One region of the Streptomyces sp. NPDC107471 genome, then DNA from elsewhere that is predicted to be linked to it. Evidence: riboswitches for the same ligand, from Rfam matches in the RefSeq annotation. Region 1 holds a riboswitch; each other region holds the start of a gene.
The links. Region 1 has a riboswitch for cobalamin ahead of ACZ66S_RS38295 (ABC transporter substrate-binding protein). Riboswitches for the same ligand answer to the same signal wherever they lie in the genome.

Region 1 (7,120 bases):
GGCGTTGTCGAGGGGTCGCTCGTCGCAGTCCTCCCCAGGGGGAATCCGTCTCGGGCGGCCGGGCGCAGGAAGCGGATGACAGGGTGGCCGGGTTCGTGGGACACCTCGGCGCGGACACCGTAGACCTGCTCGATCAGGCCAGGGGTGAGAACCTCGGCCGGAGTGCCCTGCGTGACCGCGCGGCCGTCGCGCAGGACGAGCAGACGGTCGCAGTACATCGCGGCGAGGTTGAGGTCGTGCAGGGCGATCACCGTGGTCACCGGCAAGCCGGCGATCAGCTCCAGGAGGTCGAGCTGGTGCTGGATGTCGAGATGGTTGGTGGGTTCGTCGAGGAGGAGTTCGCGGGGCTGCTGGGCAAGGGCGCGTGCGATCTGGGCGCGCTGGCGTTCGCCGCCGGAGAGGGTGTGCCAGGACTGGCCGGCACGATCGGTCAGTGCGGTGCGCGCGAGTGCCTCGGTGACGGCTGCCGCATCGACCGTCGTTGCGGGCGTCCAGGGGCGGCGGTACGGGATGCGGCCGAGGGCGACGACGTCCCGAACGGTCAGCTCGGTCTGGGTGTCGGCGTGCTGTTCGACGGTGGCGATCCGGCGGGCGGTGGCACGGCGGCCGGCCTTGGCGAGCGGGCGCCCGTCCAGGTTCACGACTCCGGAAGTGGGAGCGAGAACCCCGGCCAGCAACCGCAACAACGTGGATTTTCCCGAGCCGTTGGGGCCGAGGAGGCCGACGGTCTCGCCGGCGCGCAGGGTGAGCGTGACGCCGTCGACGACGACCTTGTCGCCCAGGCGCCGTACGACGCGGTCCGCGTGCAGGCTGGTCATGTCCTTCTCCGTCCTCGGTGCAGCACGGCCACGAACGCCGGCACGCCGATGAGGGATGTCATCACGCCCACCGGGACCTCCAGCGGGTCCAGAACGGTACGCGCGACGGTGTCGACCCACACCAGGAAAACAGCGCCGGTCAGCGCGGTGACCGGCAGCAGGCGGGCGTGCCCGGAGCCGGTGAGGGCGCGGGTGGCGTGCGGCAGGACCAGGCCGACGAAGCCGATCGCACCGGCGCTGCTGACCAGGGCGGCGGTCAGCAGCGCGGTCGCGCAGAGCAGGACCAGGCGGGTACGGGCGACACGGACCCCGAGGCCCGCGGCGGCCTCGTCGCCGAAGGCGAAGGCGTCGAGCGTACGGGCGTACCCGAGGCACAGGACGAGGGTCACCGCGAGGACGACGGCGCAGAGGAGTACCCGCCCCCAGTCGGCGCCGGTGAGCGAGCCCAGCAGCCAGAACAGCACACCCCGGGTGGTCTCCGCGTCCGCCGAGGTCAGCACGATGAAGGAGGTCAGCGCGGAGAACATCTGCATCGCCGCGACCCCGGACAGGACGACCCGGTCGGTGCTGCCGCCGAGGGTGTGGCTGAGCAGCAGCACCAGGGCGAACGAGAGCAGCGCACCGAAGAAGGCACCTGCCGACAGGGACACCGCGCCCCCGCCCACACCCAGGACCACCACGGCGACCGCTCCCGTGGACGCTCCGGAGGAGACCCCGAGCACGAAGGGGTCGGCGAGGGGGTTGCGCAGCAGGGACTGCATGACCGCGCCGCACACGGCGAGTCCGGCCCCGCACACCGCGGCGAGCAGGGTCCGCGGCATGCGTAGGTTCCACACGATGCCGTCCCGCAGCGGAGCCAACGAGCGCTCACCGAAGCCGAGATGGGCCGCCACGGACGCCCACACATCGCCGGTGGAGATGTCGGCGGGGCCGATGGTCACGGCGACGGCGATCGAGGCGAGCAGCGCGACCAGTCCGCCGCCCGTCAACACCATTGCGCGGACGTTCACTTGGCGAGCCCGAAGTCACGCAGACCGGCCGCGACCTTCTCGATCCCCTCGACCGTGCGGATGGACGGGTTCATCGCCTGCCCGCTCAGCAGGACGTATCGCTTCTTCCTCACGGCGCTCAGGTTGCGGGTGGCGGGGTTCGTCTCCAGGAACCGCATCTTCGCCTTCGCGGTCTCCGCGGTCTGCTGCCTGCGGGTCAGGTCGCCGATGACGATGACGTCGGGGTCACGGTCGGCGACGGTCTCCCAGCCGATCTGCGGCCACTCGTCATGGGTGTCGGCGAACGCGTTCTTCGCGCCGACCGCCCGGGTGATGGCGCCAGGGGCGCCGCAGCAGCCGGCGAGGTAGGGCGACTGGGAGTTGGCGAACCAGTACATGAGGGAGACGTCGGAGGCGTGCAGTTCGGCGGTGGCCGTGCGCACCCGCCCCTTCAGTTCCGCAATGAGCCTCTCGCCACGCCCCTCGACACCGAACGCCCGTGCCAGGTCGCGTATTTCGCCGTACACGGCTTCGAGCGTGAGCGGCTTGCTGCGCGAGCCGTCGCCGCCGCTGTCGTTGTCCTTGCCTGCCGAGCAGTCAGACGGAGAGACGTAGGTCGGCACGCCCAGCTTCTCGAACTGCCGGCGGGTGGCGACGCCGCCCTCGCCGAGAGTGGAGACGAACGAGGCGGTGACGAAGTCGGGTTCGGCGTTCAGGACCTTCTCGAAGGAGGGCGCGTTGGCCGCCAGGCGCGGGACGGTGGCGTTGGCCTTCTCCAAGCCCTTCATCACCGGGTCGGTCCAGGTCGCCGTACCGGCCAGGCGGTCGGCGAGGCCGAGGGAGAGCAGGATCTCGGTGGTGCCCTGGTTGAGGGAGACAGCCCGATGCGGGGCCGACTTCAGGGTGGTCTTGTGACCGCAGTTGTCGATGGTGACGGGGTAGCCGGCGGCCGTGGCCTTCTCGGTCTTCGCGTCGTCGCCGTCGGCGGAGCCGCAGGCGGAGAGCAGCAGGGCGGAGGTGAGCAGCAGGGCCGGAGTACGGAGGTGGGCGGGTATGCGGAGCACGGGCATGCCTCGGGGGTCGGGGCTCGTTCGCGGAGCCTGGCCTACGGGTTTCCCCCGCGCCGGGGCGCGGAGGTGCCAGCAGGTCTTCGGACTCGGGTTCGTCCGGCCGGGGCGCCTTCCCGGTCTCCCAGTGGCGTCGTGCCCCGCCCGTCCCCCTCACCGCTGCGCGTCAGTTCCGGATTCGCACCGGATTCCCTGGCCTCGGGTGTGGCTCGACTGGCCCGCCGAGGCTATCAAGCCGGTCGTACGGTCGGACCGCGCGGCCACGGAGTAGCGAGCAAAGGTGCTGGAGTTCTGGCCGATCCACGGCTGCGAACACCTCAACTGCCCCCAGCGAGGCGCGTCGCCGCTGGGCCAGTTGCTGCGGGCAGCCCCTGCCGATGGGGGCGACGGATCGCTGGTGAGGTCTGGGCCGGCGGCGTAGGGAGTTTGCGATCTCGTCTTCGTCGGAGAGACCCTCCGTCAGGCCGGCCTTCGCTGCAGGAAGACGATCATGTCTCAGTACCTGCGGGGACGGCCGTTCTTGGCTGTCTTGCGTCAGCTCTGACCGCAGTTCGGTGAAGGGTCTCGGAGTCGTTCTCACCCGGTGCGGTCCGTCCTGAGCCGCCTGGTTGGATGAACGCATGACGGATTGGTCGACGCTCACCGACGCGTGTGGTTCCGCCGAGCACGTGCGTGGTCTCCTGGACCGCTTCGCGGCCGATCCGAGTGGTGTGTGGTCCGAGGTGATGGACCATCTGTGTCCGCAGTTGGACACAGCCTTCCCCGCCAGCTACGCAGCTCTTCAACGGCTGGCCGAGATCGCGGTCGCCTGCAGCCCCGAAGATCTCGCCTGGGTGCTGCTGGCAGCCGGAGCGATAGCGTCCTGTTCGCCTGGGCTCTCGGAGACCGACAGCCCTCTGACGGTCTACTCGGCCCCGATCGAAGTTCTGCACCGTCTCACCGATCGCCGTCTGAGCCGCGCGGTCGAGGCTGAGGAGTACGTGAACCTGTTGCAGGCTCTGCTCTCCTTCGAGGGCGTCGAGATCTGGGATCGCTGCCTGGATGGCCTGCAGAGTGGGGAGTACGAGGTCGAATGCCCGTACTGCGGCGTCAACATGTTCATCGTGATCGGACAGGACGAGTCGTTCTGCTGTACCGACGACTACGACTCGGGAGAGGTGGAGAAGCTGCCCCTCCGGCCCACGCCAACCCAGGATTTGGACGGGCTGCCGCGGAGATTGTTCACGCGAGCGATGGCGGACGGGCAGGCGGGCGTGGCTCACGCCATTGCGTATCTGTTCGGACGAGCCGTCTGCCCGGACTACAGGACGGACTTCTCGGTGGCGGAGCGGGTGGTTGCCGGTTGGACTCCGTGACCGACTCAGCTAAGCGGCAGCGAGGTTCCAGGTCGCAGTAGACGGAAACCGGCTCGGCCGTATACAGCCCTCTTGATCGTTTCGTCGACGGGGACCCCTCGACTCGGTGGCCGATGGGCAACTCCATGAACGTTGAGGCTGCTCGCCGGTAGCCTGCCTGCGTGGCTGAGATCTGGAGCGAGGAGCAGTTGATCGCTGACGGCTTCGAGCGTGTGTACACCGAGTCGGACTGGTACGGCGCACCGTTGGCCGGCCTTGCTGACATCGACGGGAAGCCTCACCACTTCGAAATGGACGTCTACGACCACAGCCATGATGTCCACGAGTACCAGGTCTGGCCCGCAAGCGAGGCGGTGGCGGAGCTGGAGCGCCAGCAGTGGGCGATCTACGCCAGGTGGTATGAGCGCCGTGAGGCGGGCGAGGTCGGACAGGAGAGCCATCCGGGCCACGGTGGGGTCGATGCCCGCTATGACGAGCTGGAGCTGCAGTTGGCGCCGCACCGCTTGGCGCCGGCCGGCGCCCGTCGGCTCGTGTGCGAGCTGCGGTTCGTTGCCGGTGTCGACGTTCGCTACCGAGTCGAGGGGCCCGACTACTGGCTTCGATGGCGTCCGACGCCGCCGTGACCACGGGGTGTTGTGTGGACAGCCAATGATCACGCGGCGGCCTCGGGCGCCGGCGTGGTGCCTGCCCACTGGCAAGAGGCATTCGAAGGACTGATGAGCCGGATCGCCGGCCGGCTCTCCCGAGCTGAACCCAGTCGCCGGATACGGCGGTTGGTCGCCGGGCTGCCGTCGGAACTGCCGAGGAAGAGCTGCTTGCCCCTGGCCGAGGGATGAGCAGGGTGCCGAGGCTGTACAGTCCACGGCCCGCTGTTCGGACCCTCTCCGGGCGGTCCTGCGGAGCGCATGACCGGGATCCAGCGATGAGTTCCGCTACGCAGAGAGGTCTTCCTGGGCGTACGTGCTCATGAGAGGCCGATGGAGGCGCTGGTCGGTCCTTGGATCGCGGGCCCGTGCGTACGCGACCAAGCTTGAAGACCGTTGAGGAGATTCCAGCGTGAGTGACATCGTGGTCCAGAAAGTCATCCGACCTGAGCGCGCGCTTTCGGGACCTTGGCTGGAGGTGATCGCCTCGAATCTCGACTACCACCGAGCGACCTTCCTGTGGAAGTGCGAGGGGCTCTCGGAGGCAGAACTGCGGCTACGTCCCGTTCAGTCGTCGGCGTTGACCCTGCTGGGGCTCATGCGGCATCTGCAAGGGGTTGAACGTGCCTGGTTCCAGCGGACCTTGGCCGGCACGATGCCTCGCTTCTTCCCCTATCGGACCTACGCCACCGCTGATGGCGGTGAATGGTACGACGAGTTGGACACCACGCCGGCCAGCAATGTCTACGAGGACTACCTCAAGGCGTGCGAGGAGTCGCGGCAGGCATTTTCGAAGGTGACCGTCGATGTCGCACGGATCGCGCCGAACCCGGAGTTCGGAGACACCGATGTGCGGTTCGTCCTTGAGCACGTGATCGAGGAGTACGCCCGCCACGTCGGCCATGCGGATCTCCTTCGGGAGGCCATCGACGGCGTCACTGGCGAGTAGCCTGCCGCCACGCCCTCGTCCCCTCGATGGAGGCCTCATCCCACCTGTGGCGCATCGGCGCCGTCCTGGTCGGCAGGCGGGCATCCGTGAGTACAGGTCGCTCCGTCCGGGGGATTGCGGGCCGGTCCTGGCCACAGACCGCCATCGGCGCCCATGGCGTACCGATGATCGCGTTCGGCGGCCAGGACCTCGCGGTGGCAGGCAGCCGAGAAGCGCAGGGCATTTCCCCCCCCACCCACCCCGACCAGGACTTGTTCTCCATGGCGAAAGCGCTGCTGTGCGCCACGACACGCGCTGAGCCTGGCCTCCCCGCGTCGCCGTGCACTGATTCCGGCACCGGATTCGTCCGGTGCGACCGATTCCGGCGGCGCGGATGGCTTCAGGGGTGACTGGCTGTCGCTGTCGGCCGGCGGAACCAGGGGTGGACGCGGTTCCACCGCCACGTACGCGCACACACCGGCCCTCACCGGTCGCAACTCCTGTGGCTCGTCACCCGGGAGGCTGAATTGCGTGTCGGGTGCGGCGGATGGCGCATAAGGGCGGTCCGGTCGGGAGAAGCAACGGGGGCGGAGTGGTTGCTCATAGTAAGGAGGGCGCAGGTGAGAGCCGTCGTGTTCAGCGCCGATTTCTCCTCGGAACGCCAGTGGGTGGCGGGCCGGTCCTGGGCCTATCCGGACGGAGGGCCGACCAATCCGGGCGACAACAAACTCGATCACCTCACCGCGGACCCTGATTACTCCCGACGGGGGACGTTCAAGGCCCGGCGCAGGGCGGACGGCTTGTGGGACACCGGGCTGCTGACCACTGAGGGGAGCTCCGAAGGGTTCATGGTGCGCACCGGGGACCACCTGGAGGTCACGGTGCGCCTGCCCACCGGACTCGGTGCCTGGCCCGCTGTCTGGACCTGGCGGGACGGTGGCAATGAAGTCGACGTCTTCGAGTACCACCCCGACAACCCCGACCTTCTGGAGCTCACCAACCATGTCCGGCAGGGACAGAGTTACGTCCGTCACGACGCGGTGCGTCCAGGGGCCGTCCTCGATCTGGGCGTGACCTTCGGCCGGCGCAGTGTGGTGTGGACGCTCGGCGGCGAGCGGATCTTCGCCGACAGACGGGGCGTGGGCTCCGGCTGGAGTGCCTACCTCATCGTCAACCTGTCGGTGTGCGCGGGCCTCTACCATCCCGCCCCCGAACCCGAGACCGCCGAGATGTCGTACGAGGTGCGCAGTCTCGTGGTCACCCGGACGACCGAAGGCCTTCCGGCGGACGACCTGTCCGGGAGAGACCGGTCCGGAGAC
Region 2 (7,120 bases), on a different contig from region 1:
CGCCGACCCCGCGCTCTGGCGCCGCGCCACCGCCCTCCTCGAAGAGGCCCTGGACGGCGTCGCGTACGAGTCCGCCGAGGGCGAGGCCGCCTTCTACGGCCCCAAGATCGACGTCCAGGTCACCGACGCCGCCGGCCGCGAGTCCACCCTGTCCACCGTCCAGATCGACTTCCACCAGCCGGAACGCTTCGACCTCCGCTACACCGGCCCCGACGGCGGAAGGCACCGCCCGGTGATGGTCCACCGCAGTGTCATCGGCAGCGTGGAACGGGCGGTCGCCCATCTCGTCGAGGCGCACGGCGGCGCCTTCCCGGTGTGGCTCGCCCCCGTGCAGCTCGTGGTCCTGCCGGTGGGCGAGGCCCAGGAGGAACGGGCCGGCGACGTCGTACGGCGGGCTCTCGCGCGCGGCATCCGGGCCGAGCTCTCCGGCCCCGGCCACGGCACCCTCGGCGCCCGCGTCCGCGCCGCCCGCCTCGTGCCGTACCAGGCGGTGATCGGCGAGCGGGAGGCCGGCGCCGACGCTGCGGCGGTACGGCTGCGGGACGGGCGCAGGCCGGGAACCGTGCCGGTCGACGCCCTGCTGGACCGGGTCGGCGCCCGCGACCGGGACCGCGGGGCCGAACTGTGGGCGGCTGCGTAAGGTCGGTCCCGTACGCCAGTGACGAAAGGACCCCCGCCGTGACCGGTCAGCCCATCCCGGTGATCATCGACTGCGACACCGGCGTCGACGACGCCCTGGCCCTGCTGTTCGCCGTCCGGCATCCCGGCATCGACCTGCGCGCGGTCACCTGTGTCGCCGGGAACACCGACGTCGACGGCGTCGTCCGCAACACGCTGACCGTGCTGGAGCAGGCCGGTGCCGGGGACGTCCCGGTCGCCCGGGGCGCCGCGCGGCCGCTGCTGGAACCCGTGCGCACCGCACAGCACGTGCACGGGCTGGACGGCATGGGCGACCTCGGGCTGCCCGCGCCGACCCGGGTCGCGGTGGACGTGGACGCGGTGACACTGCTCCGGCGGGAGATCCTCGCCTCGCCCACCCCCGTCACGCTGGTCCCGACCGCCCCGCTCACCAACATCGCGCTGCTCCTGCGCACCCACCCCGAAGTGGTGCGCAACATCGAGCGGATCGTGTTCATGGGCGGCGCGGTGGCGACCGGCAACGCCACACCGGTCGCCGAGTTCAACGTCTGGCACGACCCCGAGGCGGCCGCGGTCCTGCTCACCGCCGGGGTGCCGATCACGATGTACGGCCTGGACGTCTTCCAGCAGGTCCTGGTGCCGGCCGCCGACGTCCAGCGGCTGCGCGCGAGCGCGGAACCGTCCCTGCGGATGGCCGGCGAACTCCTCGCCCACCGCGACCCCGCCACCTCCGGCGACCCCACCCCCATGGGCGGACTCGGCGACGCGGGCGCGGTGTGCGCGGTCGTCGACCCGGAGGGACTGACCACCGAGCTGCTGCCGGTGGAGGTGAGCCTGGCGCCGGGCCCGACCCGCGGCCAGACCGTCGTCGACCGCCGCGCGCGCCCCGGCGAGTCCGAGATCCACGAGGGCGAGCGCGAAGTGACCCTCGTCGACGTGGGGTTGGCGGTCGACGTGGAGCGGTACGTGAAGCTGTGGCTGACGGCGGTGGAGGGGGTCTGACGACCGGGGGTGACCGAATGCCCCCTTGCCCGGGCACCCGCGGCCACGTCACTGTCAGGGGGCACCGCCACCCACCCGATGACCGACCACCATCGGAGAACCCCCCATGCTGCGGGTGCACTTCACGACCGACGACATCGCACGCGTGCGGGTGGCCCCCGCACCCGACCCCCTGTGGGAGATCACCAACAGCTTCCAGGCGCTGGCCGGGGAGGACGCGCCCCTGCTGCTGGGCGACTGGCGGCGACTGGTGCGCGCACGGCTGCGCCCGGCGCACGCCCTGCTCGCCGCGCTGCTCCCGCCGCGCGGCTACTCCCCGGACTTCCTCACCCCCGACCTCGGCGGCTCCCACGACCTGGAGGGCGCGGTCGACACCGTGCTGCGAACGCCCCGCACCACCCTGCGCAGAGACCTGAGCAGACTCGCCGCCTCCCCGAGCCGCACCCGCCCGCTGCCCGCCGAGGCCCGCGCCCTGGCCGACGGGGAGCCCCCGGCACTGCGCCGCCTGGGCGCCGCCCTGCGCGGCTACCACCGCTCGGCACTCGCCCCGTTCTGGCCGCAGGTCCGGGCCCAGGTGGACGCCGACCGGGCGGCCCGTGGCCGGGAGGTGCTCAGGGGCGGCACCGACGCACTGCTCGCGAGCTTCGGCCCCGTGCTGCGCTGGCGCCCGCCCGTGCTGGAGGCCGACTACCCCGTGGCGCGCGAACTGCGGCTCGACGGACGCGGGTTGCTGCTCCAGCCGTCGCTGTTCTGCCTTCGCCGGCCGGTCACGCTCGCCGCCCCCGACCTGCCGCCCGTCCTCGTCTACCCCATCCAGCCCACCCTCGGCTGGGCCCGCCCGCCCGGCAGGACGGCACCCGGCAGGAACCTCGCCGCCCTGGTCGGCCGGACCCGCGCGGCGATCCTGGAGGAGGTCGTCGCGGGCCGGACGACCGGTGAACTCGCCCACCTCCTGGGCATCTCCGGCGCGGCCGCCAGCCAGCACACGGCGGTCCTGCGCCGGGCGGGACTGCTGCTGAGCGTGCGCCGCGGCCGGCATGTGCTGCACACCGTCACACCCGCCGGACGTGCCCTGCTCGAAGGGACGGGCTCCGTTTAAGGCACGGCTTCAGGGTGTGGCGGGAACCGGCGCGTCGGAGCCAGCCTGTGATCGCGAAGGATGTCCTTTTCCCACAGGGGGTTCGACACCACATGCGCGACACACGACGTACTCTGCTCGCCGGCCTCGGGGTCCTGGGCCTGGCGCTGACGGCCGTGTTCACGGCCGGGCCCGCCGGCGCCGCCCCGGACAACCGGGACTTCGGCCAGGTCCTGACCATGCCGGCCGCACCGCCCGCCTCGGCGCTGCCCGCGGGAGCGGCCGCCGAGCCGCCCACGGCCTGGCCGAAGCCCAACAAGATCCTGCACGTGGCCGCCCGCGAGTCCATCACCTGCGAGAGCGGCAACCTGTGCACCGCGACCTGGGACGCCACGCAGGGCAACTACGTCGTCTACTACTTCTACTACTGCGACACCTACACCCTGTCCAACTGGGTCGGCACCGGCTCCTACCGCAACTCCCAGACCGGCGGTGCGACCGCCCGCTTCTACGGCCAGGACGGTGGCACCGTCACCTCGGTACCGGCGGGCGGCAGCAGCAACTCCTACAACTGGAGCCCGATCTGGTCCCTCAAGAACTGCTGACGCCCCAGCGCTGCTCCACCTTCGCGAGCCGCCAGTAGGCGATCGCCGCCGCCCACACCACCACGAACAGGCCGACGATGACGTAGCCGACGTTGTCGAGGTCGATGTCGGCGATCCAGGTGGTGAGGGCGTCGGTGAGGTCGAGCTTGTCGTGCAGCACGCCGACGAGCTCGATCGTGCCGATGAAGAAGGCGACCGCGATGGACAGCCCGGTGATGGCGAGGTTGTAGAAGACCTTGCGGACGGGGTTGGAGAAGGCCCACTGGTAGGCGAAGTTCATGAACGTGCCGTCGAGGGTGTCGAACAGGCTCATGCCGGCGGCGAACAGCAGCGGCAGGCAGAGGATGGCGTACCAGGGCAGTCCGGCGGCCGCGCCCGAGCCGGCCATCACCATCAGCGTGACCTCGGTGGCGGTGTCGAAGCCGAGCCCGAACAGGAAGCCCAGCGCGTACATCTGCCCCGGCCGGGTGATGGACCTGGTGAGCCGGCCGAGCACCCGGTTCATGAACCCGCGCGAGTCGAGGTGCTGCTCCAGTTCCCGCTCGTCGTAGGACCCCGCCCGCATCGCCCGGAAGACCCTCAGGATGCCCACCAGGGCGACCAGGTTGAGGGCGGCGATGAGGTAGAGGAACGTGCCGGAGATCGTCGTACCGAGAAAGCCCAGGGCCTGGTGGGTGCCCGAGCCCTCGTTCATGACCTTGCCGGCGAGCTGGGTGCCGCCCGCGATGAGCGCGGCGAGCAGGACCACCACACTGGAGTGGCCGAGCGCGAACCAGAACCCCACCGACACCGGCCGCTGGCCGTCCGCCATCAGCTTGCGGGTGGTGTTGTCGATCGCGGCGATGTGGTCCGCGTCGAAGGCGTGCCGCATCCCGAGGGTGTAGGCCGTGATGCCGAGCCCGATGCCGAAGGCCTTGTCGCCGACCTCGTAGTGGCCGGGGACGACGAGCAGGAACAGGATGCCGAAGGCGAGGACGTGCAGCGCGGCTATCGCGGCCATCAGACCGGCCGTCTTCACGGTGTCCTCGCGCCGCCAGCGGAACGAGGCGGAGACCTTGGGCAGGGCAGGGTCGGTCATACGGTGGTCACTCCAGCACCTCGTGGATGAACGCGTGAGCTGCCGTGGCCGGTCTCCTGGCTTACGGGTCGTACGTCTCCCGGCCCGCCTTCCCGGCCTGATGGTCACGGCCAGTGGCTGTCCCGCGAGGGACGTGGGAGGGAGACTCCCCGATCACAGTGGCGAGGGCCGCACCGGTATGGACCTTTGAGGGGTCGTCACCGGTTTCCCGAGCACCACGGCCCGCCCACCGTAGGCGGGGCCGGGGGTTCCTGCATAGCTGCACACCTGCGCAGGTATGGAAGATCACACATGGCCGCCTGCGAGGATGTGCGCCATGCACCTCGTCCCGGCCGACCGAGCCGACCGCCGCACCATCGACGGACACCGGGTGTGCGACGCCATCGCCGCGATCGGCGACCCGGGACACGTCCGCACCTGGTCCGACCGCTTCGCCCTGCTCGCCGACCCCAACCGGCTGTCCCTGCTGCTCGCCCTGCACCGCACCGGCCCGCTGGCCGTCTCCGACCTCGCGATCGCGACCGGCATGAACGACCCCGCCGTCTCCCAGGCGCTGCGGCTGCTGCGGGCGGCCGGGGTGGTGGCCGGGGAGAAGGAGGGCCGGGTCGTGCGGTACCGGGTGGTGGACGAGGCGGTGCGCGGGCTGTTGCAGCAGGTCTCCTGAAGGGGTGACCGCGTAACCCGTACGGCCCGGACCGCTGGTGACGTCCCGGCACCCGGTGATCACCTGAAGCATGACCCCGCCCCGCGCCACCCGCGCCGCCGCCTCCGCGGTCGCCCTGTCCGGGCTCCTGGCCGCCACCGCCTGTTCCGCGCTCTCCACGCCGCCGACCGCCCCGAGGCCGTCGATCACACCGCCGAGCAGCGCACCGCCGCCGTCCCCGAAGGCGTCCTCCGGCCCGTCCTCGGCCCTCACCGAGGCGATGGCGCGGGCCGCGCTCGTCACCGACGCGGACCTCGGTGAGCCGTGGACACCGACCCAGGGGGTGGCCACCTGGCACGACGAGGTGCTGAAGGCGAAGGCCGACCGGCGGGAGTGCCAGCGGCTGCTCGACGCCCTGTACGCCGACGAGTTGTTCGGCGCCGACGCCCGGCCCGGCGCGGTCGTCGGGATGGACGACGAGTGGAACCAGGCCCAGATGCGCTACCAGGTGCTCGCGCGCCCCCCGGCGGAGATCGACCGGACCCTGGCCTGGCTCAGGACCCTGCCGCGCACGTGCTCGCAGTTCGCGGCCACCACGACCACGGGGGCGGTCCTCGGGGTGCAGGTCGCCGAGCTGTCCCTGCCGGAGGCGGGGGACGCCCGGCAGGGGCTGCGGGTGCTGCTGACCGGGGAGTCGCCGGACGGCGAGCCGACGACCCTCACCCTGGACGTCGCCGCGCTCCGCGTGGGGGAGGACGCGATCAGCGTGACCAACGGCGGCTTCGGCGACGTGCAGACGGACGCCACGCAGGCGGTCGTCCAACTGGGCGCCGAGCGGCTGGCGGAGGTGCGCAGACAGGGGCGGGTGCAGGTGTGAACGGTCGTTGAGCGGACGGTGAGCGGTCAGTCCCGGTCGAACCGCTTGCGGTGCCGGACGACGTCGTGGGCCACCTCGAGCGCGCTGCGGCTGTGCGCGAAGGCGTGCGCGCGCAGCCGGGCCAGCGCCTCGTCCGAGTCGACGCCGAGCTGCACCATGATCATGCCGACGGCCTGGTAGACCTCGTCGTGCGCGGTGGCCAGTCCGCTGAGCCAGGGGTCGTCGCCGTCGGGGCCGTTCTCGTCCCCCCGGGGCAGGGCCATCAGGGCCACCGTCATGACACTGGCCACGAGTTCGGCGACACGCAGCTCGCGCCGGGTGAGCTCGCCGGGGGCGTCGCGGTAGAGGTCGAGGGTGCCCACGCACAGGGAGTCGTTGCCGAGCGGCATCGAGTACACGGCCCGTATCCCGGCGGCGGTGGCCTGCTGGGCGAAGACCGGCCAGCGGACCGCGGCCGGGTCGCGGGTCAGGTCGGTGGCGAACACGGCGGCGCCGGCCGCCGCCGCGGCCGTACAGGGCCCGTCCCCCAGGGTGGCCTGAAGGTCCGACAGATGTGCGGCCCGGTCGTTGCTGGAGCTGAGCTGGACCGGCATGCCGTTGCTGCGCAGTGACACGCTCGCCCCGGCCACCGGCAGCAGTTCGACGGCGGCCGCGCACAACCGGCCCGGGATCTCCGCGGGCTCGGCGCCCCGCACCCCCGCCGCGATCACGTCGGCGACCCGCACCTGGTCCCGCACCGGCCGCGGCCCGGCTCCGTCGTGGCCGCCCGCACGCGGCGGCAGGGTCTCGCGCTCGCCCCCGCCGCCCCGGCCCGGCTCCCGGCCGCCCTGCCGTTCGGGCTCCGCCCGGCGCGGCCCGGCTCCCGGCGGCGCGAACGAACCGGTGCCGTCGCCCGGGGTGGCGCAGGTGCCGGCCTCGCCCGCCGACCCGGGGGATCGACCCGGCTCGTCGCCGTGGGCGTCGCCGTGGGCGTCCCTGGGCCGCACGGTCACCGCCTCCTTCGGTCAGCGCGGGACTGTCCGTCGTCGGCCCCCGGGCAGAGTCACCGGGAGCGGGGGGCGCCGCTCGTGGTCCTCCCGCCCAGGGGCACCGCCCGGCTACCCCTCGTCCACGGGGCGAAACGCCGGAGCCGGAGCGGCGGCGGGCCCGGCCGCCGGGCAACGCGAGTCGCCCCGCGCGCCCTTCACAGACCGCACAC
Region 3 (7,120 bases), on a different contig from region 1:
CCAGGCGTACGCGTACATCGAGGAGAGCTTGCCGATGGTCGGCGTCTCCAGGAAGAGGTTCAGGGACTGGGACTGGTCGAGGAACGGGGTCCGCGCCGCCGCCATGTCGATCAGGGAGCGCTGCGGGATCTCCCACGCCGTGCGGTACAGCGCCCGTACGTCCTCGGGGATCCACGCGAAGCCCTGCACCGAGCCGTTCGCCTCGCGCAGCGCCTCACGGGTGCGGGCGTCCCAGACGCCGAGCTTCTTCAACTCGGCCACCAGGTAGGAGTTGACTTGGAGGAACTCCCCGGACAGCGTCTCGCGCTTGAACAGGTTGGAGACCTGCGGCTCGATGCACTCGTACACCCCGGCGATCGAGGCGATGGTGGCCGTGGGCGCGATGGCGAGCAGGAGGCTGTTGCGCAGGCCCGTGACGGCCATGCGCTCGCGCAGCGCCGCCCAGCGCTCCGGCCAGGTGAGGTCGCAGGCGTAGTGGTCCGGGTGCAGGACACCCTGCGCGGTACGGGTCTTCTCCCAGGCCGGCAGCGGGCCGTTGCGCTCGGCGAGGTCGGCGGAGGCCTCGTAGGCGGCGAGCATGATCCGCTCGGCGATCCGGGTGGAGAGCGCCTTGGCCTCGGGGGAGTCGAAGGGCAACCGCAGTTGGAAGAAGACGTCCTGGAGGCCCATCGCGCCCAGGCCGACCGGGCGCCACTTGGCGTTGGACCGTCCGGCCTGCTCGGTCGGGTAGAAGTTGATGTCGACGACCCGGTCGAGGAAGGTCACGGCGGTACGGACGGTGGCGTCCAGCCGCTCCCAGTCGATGTCGCCGGTCGCCGTGTCGACGAACGCCCCGAGGTTCACCGACCCCAGGTTGCAGACCGCCGTCTCCCCGTCGTCCGTGACCTCCAGGATCTCCGTGCACAGATTGGAGGAGTGGACCGTGTGGCCGGGCAGGGCCGTCTGGTTGGCGGTGCGGTTGGCGGCGTCCTTGAAGGTCATCCAGCCGTTGCCGGTCTGCGCGAGGGTGCGCATCATCCGGCCGTAGAGGTCACGGGCCGGGATGGTCCTGCGCGCGAGCCCGTCGGCCTCGGCCTTCCGGTAGGCCGCGTCGAACTCCGCGCCCCACAGGTCGACCAGCTCGGGCACGTCGGCCGGTGAGAAGAGCGACCACTCGGCGTCCGCGTTCACCCGGCGCATGAACTCGTCCGGGATCCAGTGCGCGAGGTTCAGGTTGTGCGTACGGCGGGCGTCCTCACCGGTGTTGTCCCGCAGCTCCAGGAACTCCTCGATGTCGGAGTGCCAGGTCTCCAGGTAGACCGCGGCCGCGCCCTTGCGCCGGCCGCCCTGGTTCACCGCGGCGACACTCGCGTCCAGCGTCTTCAGGAACGGCACGATGCCGTTGGAGTGCCCGTTGGTGCCGCGGATCAGCGAACCGCGGGAGCGGATGCGGGAGTACGCGATGCCGATGCCCCCGGCGTGCTTCGAGAGGCGGGCGACCTGGTGGTAGCGGTCGTAGATGGAGTCGAGCTCGTCCTTGGGGGAGTCGAGGAGGTAGCAGGACGACATCTGGGGGTGCCGGGTGCCGGAGTTGAAGAGGGTGGGGGAGGAGGGGAGGTAGTCGAGGCGGCTCATGAGGCCGTAGAGCGCGGCGACTTCGTCCAGGGCGTGCACGGTGTCGTCCTCGGCGAGGCCGGCGGCCACCCGGAGCATGAAGTGCTGGGGGGTCTCGATGACCTTGCGGGTGATCGGGTGCCGCAGCAGGTACCGGCTGTGCAGGGTGCGCAGGCCGAAGTAGCCGAAGCGGTCGTCGGCTTCGGTGTCGACCAGCGCGTCGAGCTTTTGCGCGTGCACCCGCACGAACTCGGCGGTCCGGTCGGCGACGAGGCCCTCGCGGTGGCCGGCGGCGACCGACCCGGTGAACGAGGTGACGCCCTGCGAAGCGGCCTCGGCCGCGATGGAGATCGTCAGCAGCCGCGCGGCCAGCCTGCTGTAGGCGGGGTCCTCGGAGATGAGACCGGCCGCCGCCTCGGTGGCCAGCTCGCGCAACTCCGCGATCATCTCGGCGGAGGTCCCCCGCGCGGACCGGCCGCGCAGCGCGGCGGCGGCGACCCGGCCGGGGTCGGCGTCGGGGAGGTCGGCGGTCAGCGCGGTCAGGGTCCGCAGCAGGGCGGTTCCGGGACCGTCCTCGTCCACCGGGGTGGTCGCTGAAGCCGGATCGGCCGGCGCGATGGTCACGTGGGGCTCTCCCTCGCTGGGCACGGGGCCTTGCGGGCAGGGGGCAGCACACGAGCGCGCGGGGCGTCGCGTCCACCGGCCCATTCCACGAGGCCCGGACGTCGGAACACCCGGGCCGGTGCGGCACGGGCGTACTGTCGGCAGGTCCTCGGACTGACGCTCATGTGCGCTTATGCACGCATGAGTACACCGTTGCGGGACAGTTCCGGATTCACACCGGATTCCCCTGCGGCGACAGCGAGCATGAGCATACATCTTGTGCCGGGTGGTGGAAGCAGGCCCATATGTTGTGTCGCGCTGACTTCAGAGCGTCAACTTGTAGGTGAGGAGCGTGAAGTCGGGGGACTCCGGGACCGGGTGCCAGTCTCGTTCCGGGACGCGGGTGAAGCCCAGACGCTCGTAGATGCGGTGGGCCGCCCGCATGGTGGGCTGGGTGCACAGGACGAGGTCCGCGCCGGAGGCCGCCGCGCGGTCGACGCAGGCCTGCACGAGGGCCTGCCCGACGCCCTTGCCGCGGGCCTCGTGGGACACCGCGAGCATGCGGATCTCCGCCTCGCCGGGGCCGGCGAGTTCGGCCAGCGGGCCGCCGGCGGGGACGTAGGTGACTCCGCCGAGGATGCGGTCGCCGGCTGCGGCCACGAGGACCTGCGCGGTTCTCGCCCGCTCGGCCACGTCCTTGAGTTCGGTGAGGTACCAGTCGTCCTCGCCGCCGAAGGCGAGGAGGCCGTCGTCCAGGTAGGCCCTTGCGGTGATCTCGCCGAGGCGTTCGTAGTCGGCGGGTTCCGCGGGGCGGATCAGTATGTTCATGGCGGTGAGTGTGCACGAAGGGAGCGGGCCGCCGAGGGTCTTGCTCTCGGAGGCCCGCTGCCGGTTGTGTGTGGTTGCTCGCGCAGTTCCCCGCGCCCCTGGGTGGGTCAGTGCGAGGTTCCTGAAGTGGCCGGCGGAAGCTCCACCTCGACCCCCGGGTCGCCCGCGTCCGCCGTGTAGTCCTCCGGGCTGGTCTCGTCCACGCCGTCGGGGGCCTTGGCCGCCTTCAGGACGAAGGTCAGGACCACCGTGACCAGGACGTTGAGCACGAACGCCGTCAGACCGATGTAGCCGATCTCGCCGATGCCCGGGATCTCCTTCGCCGAGCCGCCGAAGTGCTTCTGGGTCGGGGAGGCGACGCCGTACGCGGCGACCGTGCCGTAGACCATGCCGACGGCCCAGCCGGCGAGCAGGGCCCAGCGGTGGAACCAGCGGGTGAACAGACCGCCGACCAGGGCTGGGAAGGTCTGGAGGATCCAGATGCCGCCCAGGAGCTGGAAGTTGATGGCGACCGTCTTGTCCATCGTCAGGACGAAGACCAGGGCACCCACCTTCACCAGCAGGGACACCAGCTTGGAGACCTTCGTCTCCTGGGCCGGGGTCGCGTCCGGCTTGATGAAGTCCTTGTAGATGTTGCGGGTGAACAGGTTCGCGGCCGCGATCGACATGATGGCCGCCGGGACGAGGGCTCCGATGCCGATCGCCGCGAAGGCCACGCCCGCGAACCAGTCCGGGAACATGTCCTCGAAGAGCTGCGGGATCGCCAACTGCGGGTTGGTGACCTTGACCCCGGCCGCGATCGCCATGAAGCCGAGCAGCGCGAGCAGGCCCAGCATCAGCGAGTACAGCGGCAGGATCGTGGTGTTGCGGCGGATCACCTCACGGCTGCGGGAGGAGAGCGTCGCGGTGATCGAGTGCGGGTACATGAACAGCGCGAGCGCGGAGCCCAGCGCCAGCGTGGCGTAGGTCCACTGACCGGCCTCCAGCGGGACCAGCCCGCCCGCCTTGGCCGCGGTGTACTTGTCGCTCGCCGCGCCGAAGACGTCGTCGAAGCCGCCCAGCTTGATCGGGATGTAGATGATCGCCACCGCGATGACGATGTAGATCAGCGTGTCCTTCACGAACGCGATCAGCGCGGGGGCCCGCAGACCGGAGGAGTACGTGTAGGCCGCGAGGACACCGAAGGCGATCAGCAGCGGGAGGTCCTTCACGAACCAGTTGGTGTTCTCGCCGCCGCCGACGCCCATGACGTCCAGGACGGCCTGGATGCCGACCAGTTGGAGCGCGATGTACGGCATGGTGGCGAGGATGCCGGTGACGGCCACCGCCAGCGACAGGCCCTTCGAGCCGAAGCGGCCGCGCACGAAGTCCGAGGTGGTCACGTATCCGTGCTTGTGGGAGACCGACCACAGGCGGGGCAGGAACGTGAAGATCAGCGGGTACACGAGGATGGTGTACGGCACCGCGAAGAAGCCGGCCGCGCCCGCCGCGTAGATCGCCGCGGGGACCGCGACGAAGGTGTACGCCGTGTAGAGGTCGCCGCCGAGCAGGAACCAGGTGATCCAGGTGCCGAAGGACCGGCCGCCCAGGCCCCATTCGTCCAGCGAGTGCTCGTTCTCCGCCTTGCGCCAGCGCGCGGCCAGGAAGCCCATGACCGTGACGGCCAGGAAGAACAGGATGAAGACGGTGAGAGCCACACCGTTGACGCCGTCGTTCACTTGGTGCCTCCCCGACGGGCGCGCTGGTCACGCTGCCAGAGCTGGTACGCGATCATCGTCAGCGCGGTGGAGATCAGCACCCACAGCATCTGGTACCAGTAGAAGAACGGGATACCGATGAACGTGGGGTCGACCTTGGCGTACGAGCCGACCCACAGCATCGCCACGAACGGGGCGAGCAGGCAGAGGGCGATCACGACCCGTACCGGTGTCACCACCGGGGGTCTCACTTCAGGTGCATCCGACATGTCGCGATTCCTACCCCTCACTGATCAGCGTTGATCACCTGTAACGCGCAGGCAATCTAGGCGCTGGTGTCGCGAGAGCGGAAGACCTCGTCCGCATATCGGTATGTCGATTCTGTGAAGTGCCGCTCCAACCGCCGATCAGCAGGACGGGGCGGTCCTCCCGTCCGGACGGATTCGGGAGGACCGTAGAGCAGGAAGCGCGGTTGCGCCACCAGGTGCGCGTCAGTCGACGGGCCTCTTGAGGCGGGCCACGCTGCATTGTCCCGGGGGGCGACCCTCGGACGCCCAGCCGACCCCGCTCGCACCCCCGGGTGCCTTACTCCATCGGCCTCTTGAGGCGGGCCACGCTGCATTGTCCCGGGGGGCGACCCCCGGACCCCCAGCCGACCCCGTTCGCACCCCCGGGTGCCTTACTCCATCGGCCTCTTGAGGCGGGCCACGCTGCATTGTCCCGGGGGGCGACCCCCGGACCCCCAGCCGACCCCGCTCGCACCCCCGGGTGCCTTACTCCATCGGCCTCTTGAGGCGCGCCACGAACTTGTACCGGTCGCCCCGATAGACCGACCGCACCCACTCCACCGGCTCGCCCTTCTTGTCGAACGAGTGGCGGGACAGCATCAGCATCGGCAGGCCCACGTCGGTGCCGAGCAGACCGGCCTCGCGCGGGGTGGCCAGGGAGGTCTCGATGGTCTCCTCGGCCTCGGCGAGATGGACGTCGTAGACCTCGGCCAGGGCCGTGTAGAGGGACGTGTACTTGACGAGAGACCTGCGCAGGGCCGGGAAGCGCTTGGCGGAGAGGTGGGTCGTCTCGATGGCCATCGGCTCGGCGTTGGCCATGCGCAGGCGCTCGATGCGCAGCACGCGGCCGCCGGCGGTGATGTCGAGGAGCTCGGCGAGGCGGTCGTCGGCGGTGATGTAGCCGAGGTCGAGGAGCTGCGAGGTGGGTTCGAGACCCTGGGCGCGCATGTCCTCCGTGTAGGAGGTCAGTTGCAGCGCCTGCGAGACCTTGGGCTTCGCGACGAAGGTGCCCTTGCCCTGGATGCGCTCCAGGCGACCCTCGACGACCAGTTCCTGGAGGGCCTGGCGCACGGTGGTGCGGGAGGTGTCGAACTCGGCGGCGAGGGTGCGCTCGGGCGGTACCGGGGTGCCGGGCGACTGCGTCTCCGTCATGTCGAGCAGGTGCTTCTTCAGGCGGTAGTACTTGGGCACGCGCGCGGTACGGACGCCTGCCCCGCCCTCGGTCTCCGCACTGCTGACGTCGCTGCTCATGGTCTGCCTTCCCGGCTCCGGATGCGGGTCACATCGTGATCCCTTCTATATACCGTCGCCACCTCTTTTGGTCTAGTCCACAGAGGTGAGTGGTCTAGCGGACGAGAGTACTCCGGTGCCGCTGTTTTCGCTGGCTTCTTTAGTAATGGTTCCTGCATATGTAGCTCGTATAACGGCTGGTCAGGGCCGTTTCGAGCACCCTTGACAGGCTTCCTGGTCTGGTCCAAGCTCCCCCTACTGGTCTACACCATTGGTCCAGGTCCCGGCCTGTGGGCGGGGGGGTGTGGGCATCCCTGAGGAGGGTGGCGTGAAGCGCAAGCTTGCAGCCGCGATCGGTATCGCGGGCATGGTGGTCTCCGTCGCGGCGTGCGGTGGCAGCGACAGCGGAAGTTCGGACAAGAGCGGCGCGGACGCCAAGGAGCTGACCGTCTGGCTCACCGTCGACGCCCAGAACAACTGGCCCGAGCTGGTGAAGGCCGCGGACGCCGCGGTGCAGAAGAAGCACCCCGGAATCAAGATCAACCACGAGTACTACGGCTGGCCGGACAAGAACGCCAAGCTCGACGCGGTTCTCGCCACCGACAAGGCCCCCGACGTGGTCGAGATGGGCAACACCGAGATGCTCGGCTACATGGTCAAGGGCGCCTTCGCGCCCCTGGACACGGCCAAGTTCACCAACTCCTCGGCCTGGCTCGACGGCCTCAAGGCCTCGGTGACCTACGACGGCAAGGTGTACGGCGTCCCCTACTACGCGGGCGGCCGGGTCGGCAACTGGCGCAAGGACGTCTTCGCCTCGGTCGGCGTCAAGTCCACCCCGAAGACCTACGCGGAGCTCACCGCCGCCCTGGACAAGGTCCAGAA
Region 4 (7,120 bases), on a different contig from region 1:
CCTCGATGGCCTCGCACAGCGTGTCCACGAAGCCGGTGTTGCCGCTCAGTTCGTGGGCCCGGTAGAAGAGCACACCGACGGTGGGGCGGCCGTCGTCCCGCACGGGGGAGCCGTGGACGCCGTACTCCGGCATCTTCCGCGGCTCGACGAAGCCCTCACCGGTCAGCAGCACGGTGTCGGACAGGAACCGGGCGAGTTCCGCCAGGTTGGCGGGCCCGCCCTCGACGAGGTACCTGAGCGCCTCGGCCACGACACCGGCCGGCACGGACGACTCGGCCATCAACTCGGCGTCCGGCACGGTCTCGCCCCCGAGCAGGACGGTCGGGATGCCGGAGGCCCGCAGCGCGGCGAGCCCGTCCTCCCAGGCCCGCTTGCCGCCGAGCAGCCGTACGACGGCGATGTCCGCGCCCTCGATCAGCGCCGGCAGCTCCTGCGCGACGTCGACCCGGGTCGGGTTCCCGATCCGGTACGAGGCACCGGAAGCGGCCCGGGCCGCCAACAGGTCCGTGTCGGCGGTCGACAACAACAACACTGTGCTCATGCGGGCGCTCCCGGTGGAATGAAAGGCAGTCCTTGCGGCGCGCCGGACTCGATGAGCCGCCACAGCGCGTCCGTGTCCGCGTGCTGTTCGATCAGGTCGCCGAGCCGGTCGAGCTGCTCCTCGCGCAGCCCGGCGAACGACGTGTCGGGGGCCGGTGCGAACCGGCGGCCCGCGGCGGCCGCCACCTCCCGCAGGAAGGCCCGCCGGAAGCCGTCCGACTCCAGCGAGCCGTGCCAGTGCGTGCCCCAGGTCTGGCCGACGCGGCAGCCGTCGAGGAAGGGGACACCGCCGCCGACCTCGGCGACCCCGTGATGGATCTCGTACCCCTCGACCCGCTCGCCGAGGGCTTCCCCCACCGGCCGGGTGAGGGTCTTCTCCCGTGCGAACCGCACCCGCACGGGCAGGACTCCGAGTCCGTCGACCGCGCCGACGCGCGATTCGACCTCGTCCTCGATGTGCTCGCCGAGGATCTGGAAGCCGCCGCAGATGCCGAGGACGGGCCGCCGCTCGGCGACCCGGCGTCCGATGGCGTCCGCGAGCCCCCGCTCCCGCAGCCACTCCAGCGCGCGGACGGTCCCGCGGGTTCCGGGGATCACGACGAGGTCGGCGTCGGCCAGCTCCTCCGGCCGGTCCACGAACCGCACCACGACACCCGGTTCGGCGGCCAGGGCGTCGACGTCAGTGAAGTTGGACATCAGCGGGATCGCGCAGACGGCGACCCGCAGCACGTCCTCACCCACGGGAGGGCTCACCGCGGACTCCCGGACCGTCCCGCGCAGGGACACTCTCAGTCCGTCCTCCTCGTCGATCCCGAGGCCGTGCCGGAAGGGCAGAACACCGTACGTGGACCGCCCGGTGAGGCCCTGGAGCATGTCCAGCCCCGGCTCCAGCAACGAGACGTCACCCCGGAACTTGTTGACGAGGAACCCGGCGACGAGCGCCTGATCCTCGGGACTGAGCAGCGCGACGGTCCCGAAGAACGAGGCGAAGACCCCACCGCGGTCGATGTCACCGACGACGAGCACCGGAAGGCGGGCATTGCGGGCGATGCCCATGTTGACGATGTCGGTCCGCCGCAGGTTGATCTCGGCCGGGCTCCCGGCCCCCTCGCAGATCACCGCGTCATACGTGCCCCGCAACTCCGCGAGACAGTCGAGCACCGTCCCGAGCAGCTTCTGCTGCCGCCCGCCGTGATACCCGCGGGCACTCATCTCTCCCACCGGCTTCCCGAGCAGCACGACCTGACTGCTCTGCTCGCCACCGGGCTTGAGCAGCACGGGGTTCATCAGCGCGGTCGGCTCGACCCGGCAGGCCTGCGCCTGCATGGCCTGGGCCCGCCCGATCTCGGCGCCCTCGCGCGTGACGAAGGAGTTGAGGGACATGTTCTGCGCCTTGAACGGCGCGACCTTCACCCCCTGCCGCACGAGCCACCGGCAGATCCCGGCGGTGACCACGCTCTTGCCGGCATCGGAGGTGGTACCGGCGACGAGAAGCCCTCCACCCGTCATGCGCTGCGCCCCTTCACCAAGGCCCGCGCCACGGCACCGACGCCGAGCGCGAGCAGCCCGACCCGCCGCGACAACCGCGCCGCGCGCTCGATGTCGTACGGGGCGACGGCACGCCCCTCCCGGTGCAGCACCGGCCGGTGCTCGACCCGCCCCGCGTACGAGAGGGTCCCCCCGAGCCTGACGCCCAGCGCCCCCGCGAACGAGGCTTCCACCGGACCGGCGTTGGGGCTCGGATGCCGGTGCGCGTCCTCCCGCCAGGCCCGCACGGCACCCCGCGGATCGTCTCCGGCGAGCGTGGCGAGCACGGCGGTCAGCCGCGCCCCCGGCCACCCGGCGAGGTCGTCGAGCCGGGCCGAGGCCCACCCGAAACGCCGGTACCGGGGCGACTTGTGACCCACCATGGCGTCCAGCGTGTTCACGGCCCGGAACCCGAGCAGCCCCGGCACCCCGCCGACGGCCCCCCACACCAGGGCCCCCACGACGGCGTCGGAGGTGTTCTCGGCAACGGACTCCACGACCGCCCGCGCGATCCCGTCGGCGTCCAGGGCCTGCGGGTCCCGCCCGCACAGATGGGGCAGCCGGGCCCGGGCCGCCTCGACGTCCCCGGCCGCCAGCGCCCGTCCGATGTGCCGGGCCTCCCGCACCAGCGAAGTCCCGCCCACGACGGCCCAGGTGGCGGCGCCGGTGAGCACGACGGAGGCGGCACGGGACGGACGTACGGCGTGCTCCGCGGCGGCGCCGAGGGCGACCGCGCCGCCCACGCACACGGCGGTGTGCAGCGCGCCCCAGCCCCGGTGGTCCCGCCACAGCACCCGCTCCACGGCCCCGGCGGCCCGCCCGAACGCGGCGACCGGATGCCCGCGACGGGGGTCGCCGAGCAGGAGGTCACCGATCAGACCGGCGGCAGCGCCGTACGCGAAAACGCGATCGGCTCGCATCGGGTCAGCCGATCGCGGGGTCGTTCAAGTGCCTGGTACTGCTGGTCGATCGGCAGGCGAGCATCGCGTCATGTCCTCACTCAGGGTGTCCACGCCCTGGTTCGACGAGTCCGGCGGCGAGAGTTCCTGGCTCCCGGGGGTGTCTACCCCGGTGACAGTGGCGGGACCGCGCCGGATTCGCACCGGCTTCCTCTTCTGCCGCCGTATATGGCTCCGGCAGTCCACCACGGGCCTTCGAGACCCGTCAACTTGCTGTTGACCTGCGGCGGGGGAGTGTGCAGAACCCCACATCGCCGGTCATGGAAGACGGCCGGGCGGGCACGGAAACCGAGGTTCCGTGCCCGCCCGGCCGTCGAGTGACGGGAGTGCCGTCAGGCCACGATCAGATAGATCCCGTACGCCACCGCCGCCGTGCACGCCGCGAAGCAGGCGTAGGCGCCGGTGACCGCGAGGGCGGCCGAGCCGCCCTGTGCCGTGGCCCGCTCCTGACGGGAGAGGCCCATGATGCCGAGGGTGAACAGGGCCACGAGGCCCACGGTGACGACGAGGCTGACGCCGAAGACGGAACCGAGTGCTTCCCAGTCGATCTGCATGGTGAGGCTTCCTTAGGACTGCGGGCTCAGACGGCGGCCGGCGGGGCGGCCGGTTCCGTCGTGGCGGGCGGGGCCGGGATCGTGGCCGTGAGTTCCTCGGCCACGGGACCCGCGGGCGGCGGGATCACGGCGGCGATGGCCGTGGTCACCACGCCGGCCGGCTCGTCGGTCGCGTTGACGTTCGACGCGTCCACGACCTCGCGCCGCGAGATCTTCCAGATCGCCGCGCTGGAGGCGATGAGGAAGACCGCCACGACCGCCGTGCCCCAGTCGCCGAGGTCGGTGACCGACTCGGCCAGCGCGCCCACCAGGGCCGCCGCCGGGAGCGTGAGGCCCCAGGCCACGAACATCCGGGTGGCCGTCGACCAGCGCACGACCCCGCCCTTGCGGCCGAGGCCCGCGCCCATCACCGAACCGGAGACGGAGTGCGTGGTGGACAGGGAGAAGCCGAGGTGCGAGGAGGCCAGGATGACCGTGGCCGCGCTGGTCTGGGCGGCGAAGCCCTGCTGCGGCTGGAGGTCGGTCAGGCCCTTGCCCATGGTGCGGATGATGCGCCAGCCGCCGAGGTAGGTGCCGAGCGCGATGGCGAGACCCGCGGAGAGGATGACCCAGGTGGGCGGGTCGGAGTCGGGGGCGACGGCGCCGCCGGCGACCAGGGCGAGGGTGATGATGCCCATCGTCTTCTGCGCGTCGTTGGTGCCGTGGGCGAGCGAGACCAGGCCGGCCGAGGCGATCTGGCCGGTGCGGTAGCCCTTGGCGGCGGCCTTGCCGTCGGCCTTCTTGCCCAGTGAGTAGGAGAGCCGGGTGGCCAGCATGGCGGCGACGCCCGCGACGATCGGCGCGGCGACCGCCGGGATCAGGACCTTGGTGACGAGCGCGTCGCCGTGGACGGCGCCGAAGCCGGCCGAGGCGATGGTGGCGCCGATCAGACCGCCCATGAGGGCGTGCGAGGAGCTGGAGGGCAGTCCCACCAGCCAGGTCAGCAGGTTCCAGAGGATCGCGCCGACCAGGGCGGCGAAGATGACCTCGGGACGGATGCCGGTCTCGTCGACGAGACCCTTGGAGATCGTGTTGGCGACCTCCACCGAGAGGAAGGCGCCCACAAGGTTCAGCACGGCGGACATGGCCACCGCGACCTTGGGCTTGAGCGCACCGGTCGAGATGGTGGTGGCCATCGCGTTGGCGGTGTCGTGAAAACCGTTCGTGAAATCGAACGCGAGTGCGGTTACCACCACAATCGCGAGGATCAGCGAGAAGTTTTCCATTTACCCAGGCAATCGTTCGAGGTCATTGGCACGTTGAAGGTAGGTAACCTGGATGAACGGAAGGTGAACTGGGGCGGGCCGCTCGGTGACCGGAGTCTTCGGCTATGGCTTTGCCGAACACCGCTGCCCCCTTTCGACCCATGCGCCCCACGGCTAGGTCCCGGCGGCGAACCTCTCGAGCTGCCGCAGGGACCCGTTGAAGAGATTCTGGTCACCCGGCAGGCTGCCGCTGTGGTCGTACTGCCAGATGGTCCAGTACGACCACCCGCCGGGCAGCGCACCCACGTCCGCCGCGTACCGGGCCACCCACAGCGCGTGGTCCGCGGCGAAGGCGCCGCTGCCGCCCGTGCAGGCGTTCCACCAATGGGCGGTCGTGTAGATCACCGGCCGGCGCCCGGTGCGCCGCTCGACCTCGTCGCTGAACGACCTGATCCAGCCGACCATTCGCGCCCTGCTCAGGCCGTAGCACCGGTGCTTCCTGTCGTACGGGTTGTACTCGACGTCGAGCGCGGGCGGCAGCGTCCGGCCGTCCGCCGACCAGGCGCCGCCGTTGCGCACGAAGTACGCGGCCTGCGCCCGGCCCGAGGACCTGTCCGGCAGCGCGAAGTGGTACGCCCCGCGAAGGATCCCGGCGGCCCGCGCCCCGTCGTACTGCCGCCCGAAGTGCGGGTTGCGGTAGTCGGTCGACTCGGTCGCCTTGACGTAGACGAACCGGGCGCCCTGGGCCCTGGCCCCGCGCCAGTCGACGGTCTTCTGGTGCGAGGAGACGTCGTGTCCCCTGGGCAGGCCCGCCGCCGGGGCGGGCGTCCCGGCGAGCGCCGCGCCTCCCACGGCGAGAACGGCCACGGACAGGGCCAGGGCGCGGATGCGGTGACGGGCGGTCCTGCGGTCACGGGCCATGTGTCCCCCCGGGACGGCGTCGTGCGAACAAAGCCCAGAGGATACTGGAAGATCCCCGGATTACGGATGATCTCCGGCCAAGACGCACAAGGAGGACGAAGTCCCGCCCTCGCGACGCCCCGGCACCCCCTGGCAGGATCACGGCATGGCTGAGCGACGGCAGGATCAAGAGGTACGGGGTGCCGGGGGCGGCGCGCGCGAGGTGCGGGCCGAGGAGGCGGACGCCTGGGGCGAGTTGGTCGACACGGCCCGCCGGACGGTCACCGACGGACTGGTCGTCGGCACCTCCGGCAACGTCTCGGTACGCGTCGGGGACACGGTCCTGGTCACCCCGTCGGGCGTCCCCTACGACCGCCTCGGACCGGAGGACGTGACGGGTGTCGACCTGGCGGGCCGTCAGGTCCTCGGCACCCTGGTGCCGACGAGCGAACTCCCCATGCACCTCGCGGTCTACCGCAGCACCGACGCCCGCGCGGTCGTCCACACCCACGCGGTGCACGCCACGGCCGTCTCCACGCTCGTCCCCGAGCTCCCCTCGATCCACTACATGACCAGCGCCCTCGGCGGCCCCGTCCGGGTCGCCCCCTACGCCACCTACGGCACCGACGAGTTGGCCCGGAACATGCTCCACGCCCTCGCCGACCGGTCCGCCTGCCTCCTCCAGAACCACGGCACGATCGCCTACGGCGGCACCCTCGCCCAGGCCTACGACCGCACGGCCCAACTGGAGTGGATGTGCCGCCTGTGGCTGACGGCCCGCTCGGTCCCGGACCTGACCCCGACCCTGCTGACGCCGGAACAGCTCGCGGAGGTGGGGGAGCGGTTGCGGGGGTACGGACAGCGCGCCTAGCGGGCCTTGCGGGGGGTGCCGGGTTCGGTCGTCGGACGGGTGCGGGCAGGCTGTGGCCGATCGCGCAGTTCCCCGCGCCCCTGGTGGGAACGGTGAACGTACGTCCAGCCGCCGCAGGCATTCAGGGGCGCGGGGAACTGCGCGAAGACGCCCGCCCCCACCGAGCCGCAAGCCTTCAGGGGTGCGGGGAACTGCGCAAAATCCCCCGCCCCCACCGAACCCGCACCCGCACCTGAACCCGCCCAGCCGCCGCAGGTATCCCGTCCACTGGCCTGACAGCGCGTTCGACAGGAGACTGGGAGTCGTGCGCACTGTCAAAGCGACGGCCGCTGCCGTCACCGCAGCCCTGGCCGCCGGCGCCGCCGGAATCGTCGCCGGGCGGATCGCCAGCGACGCCGGACTGAGGGCGCCCGCGGGCCGCCCGCTGCCCGGCGAACCGCGGCTCACCGTCCATTCCACCGCCGCCGGCCGCATCACCCTCACCCGCGACCTCGCCTCCCTGCGTCCCGGCACCTACGGCCTCGC

Region 2: it holds a riboswitch for cobalamin, as region 1 does, so the genes downstream of both, nicT (Nickel transporter NicT) here and ACZ66S_RS38295 (ABC transporter substrate-binding protein) in region 1, are expected to answer to the same signal.
Region 3: it holds a riboswitch for cobalamin, as region 1 does, so the genes downstream of both, ACZ66S_RS05835 (ribonucleoside-diphosphate reductase subunit alpha) here and ACZ66S_RS38295 (ABC transporter substrate-binding protein) in region 1, are expected to answer to the same signal.
Region 4: it holds a riboswitch for cobalamin, as region 1 does, so the genes downstream of both, ACZ66S_RS30095 (cobalamin biosynthesis protein) here and ACZ66S_RS38295 (ABC transporter substrate-binding protein) in region 1, are expected to answer to the same signal.

Annotation. Positions count from the first base shown of each region.
Region 1 covers NZ_JBVJPC010000017.1:37,803-44,922, forward strand. The annotation lists gene ACZ66S_RS38285 (ABC transporter ATP-binding protein) at 1-818, opposite strand, end outside; gene ACZ66S_RS38290 (FecCD family ABC transporter permease) at 815-1,813, opposite strand; gene ACZ66S_RS38295 (ABC transporter substrate-binding protein) at 1,825-2,877, opposite strand; cobalamin riboswitch at 2,932-3,107, opposite strand; gene ACZ66S_RS38300 (hypothetical protein) at 3,495-4,229, shown strand; gene ACZ66S_RS38305 (hypothetical protein) at 4,391-4,852, shown strand; gene ACZ66S_RS38310 (DinB family protein) at 5,286-5,822, shown strand; gene ACZ66S_RS38315 (LamG domain-containing protein) at 6,422-7,120, shown strand, end outside.
Region 2 covers NZ_JBVJPC010000005.1:405,635-412,754, reverse strand. The annotation lists gene thrS (threonine--tRNA ligase) at 1-640, shown strand, start outside; gene ACZ66S_RS19290 (nucleoside hydrolase) at 679-1,641, shown strand; gene ACZ66S_RS19285 (ArsR/SmtB family transcription factor) at 1,748-2,740, shown strand; gene ACZ66S_RS19280 (hypothetical protein) at 2,833-3,324, shown strand; gene nicT (Nickel transporter NicT) at 3,311-4,402, opposite strand; cobalamin riboswitch at 4,432-4,637, opposite strand; gene ACZ66S_RS19270 (ArsR/SmtB family transcription factor) at 4,719-5,066, shown strand; gene ACZ66S_RS19265 (hypothetical protein) at 5,137-5,922, shown strand; gene ACZ66S_RS19260 (GAF and ANTAR domain-containing protein) at 5,949-6,908, opposite strand.
Region 3 covers NZ_JBVJPC010000002.1:202,367-209,486, reverse strand. The annotation lists gene ACZ66S_RS05835 (ribonucleoside-diphosphate reductase subunit alpha) at 1-2,217, opposite strand, end outside; cobalamin riboswitch at 2,340-2,468, opposite strand; gene ACZ66S_RS05830 (GNAT family N-acetyltransferase) at 2,521-3,024, opposite strand; gene mctP (monocarboxylate uptake permease MctP) at 3,132-4,742, opposite strand; gene ACZ66S_RS05820 (DUF3311 domain-containing protein) at 4,739-4,990, opposite strand; gene ACZ66S_RS05815 (GntR family transcriptional regulator) at 5,495-6,259, opposite strand; gene ACZ66S_RS05810 (extracellular solute-binding protein) at 6,567-7,120, shown strand, end outside.
Region 4 covers NZ_JBVJPC010000009.1:423,461-430,580, forward strand. The annotation lists gene cobN (cobaltochelatase subunit CobN) at 1-541, opposite strand, end outside; gene ACZ66S_RS30090 (cobyric acid synthase) at 538-2,049, opposite strand; gene ACZ66S_RS30095 (cobalamin biosynthesis protein) at 2,046-2,987, opposite strand; cobalamin riboswitch at 3,089-3,228, opposite strand; gene ACZ66S_RS30100 (hypothetical protein) at 3,359-3,580, opposite strand; gene ACZ66S_RS30105 (inorganic phosphate transporter) at 3,607-4,845, opposite strand; gene ACZ66S_RS30110 (lysozyme) at 4,999-5,745, opposite strand; gene ACZ66S_RS30115 (class II aldolase/adducin family protein) at 5,891-6,595, shown strand; gene ACZ66S_RS30120 (alpha/beta hydrolase) at 6,900-7,120, shown strand, end outside.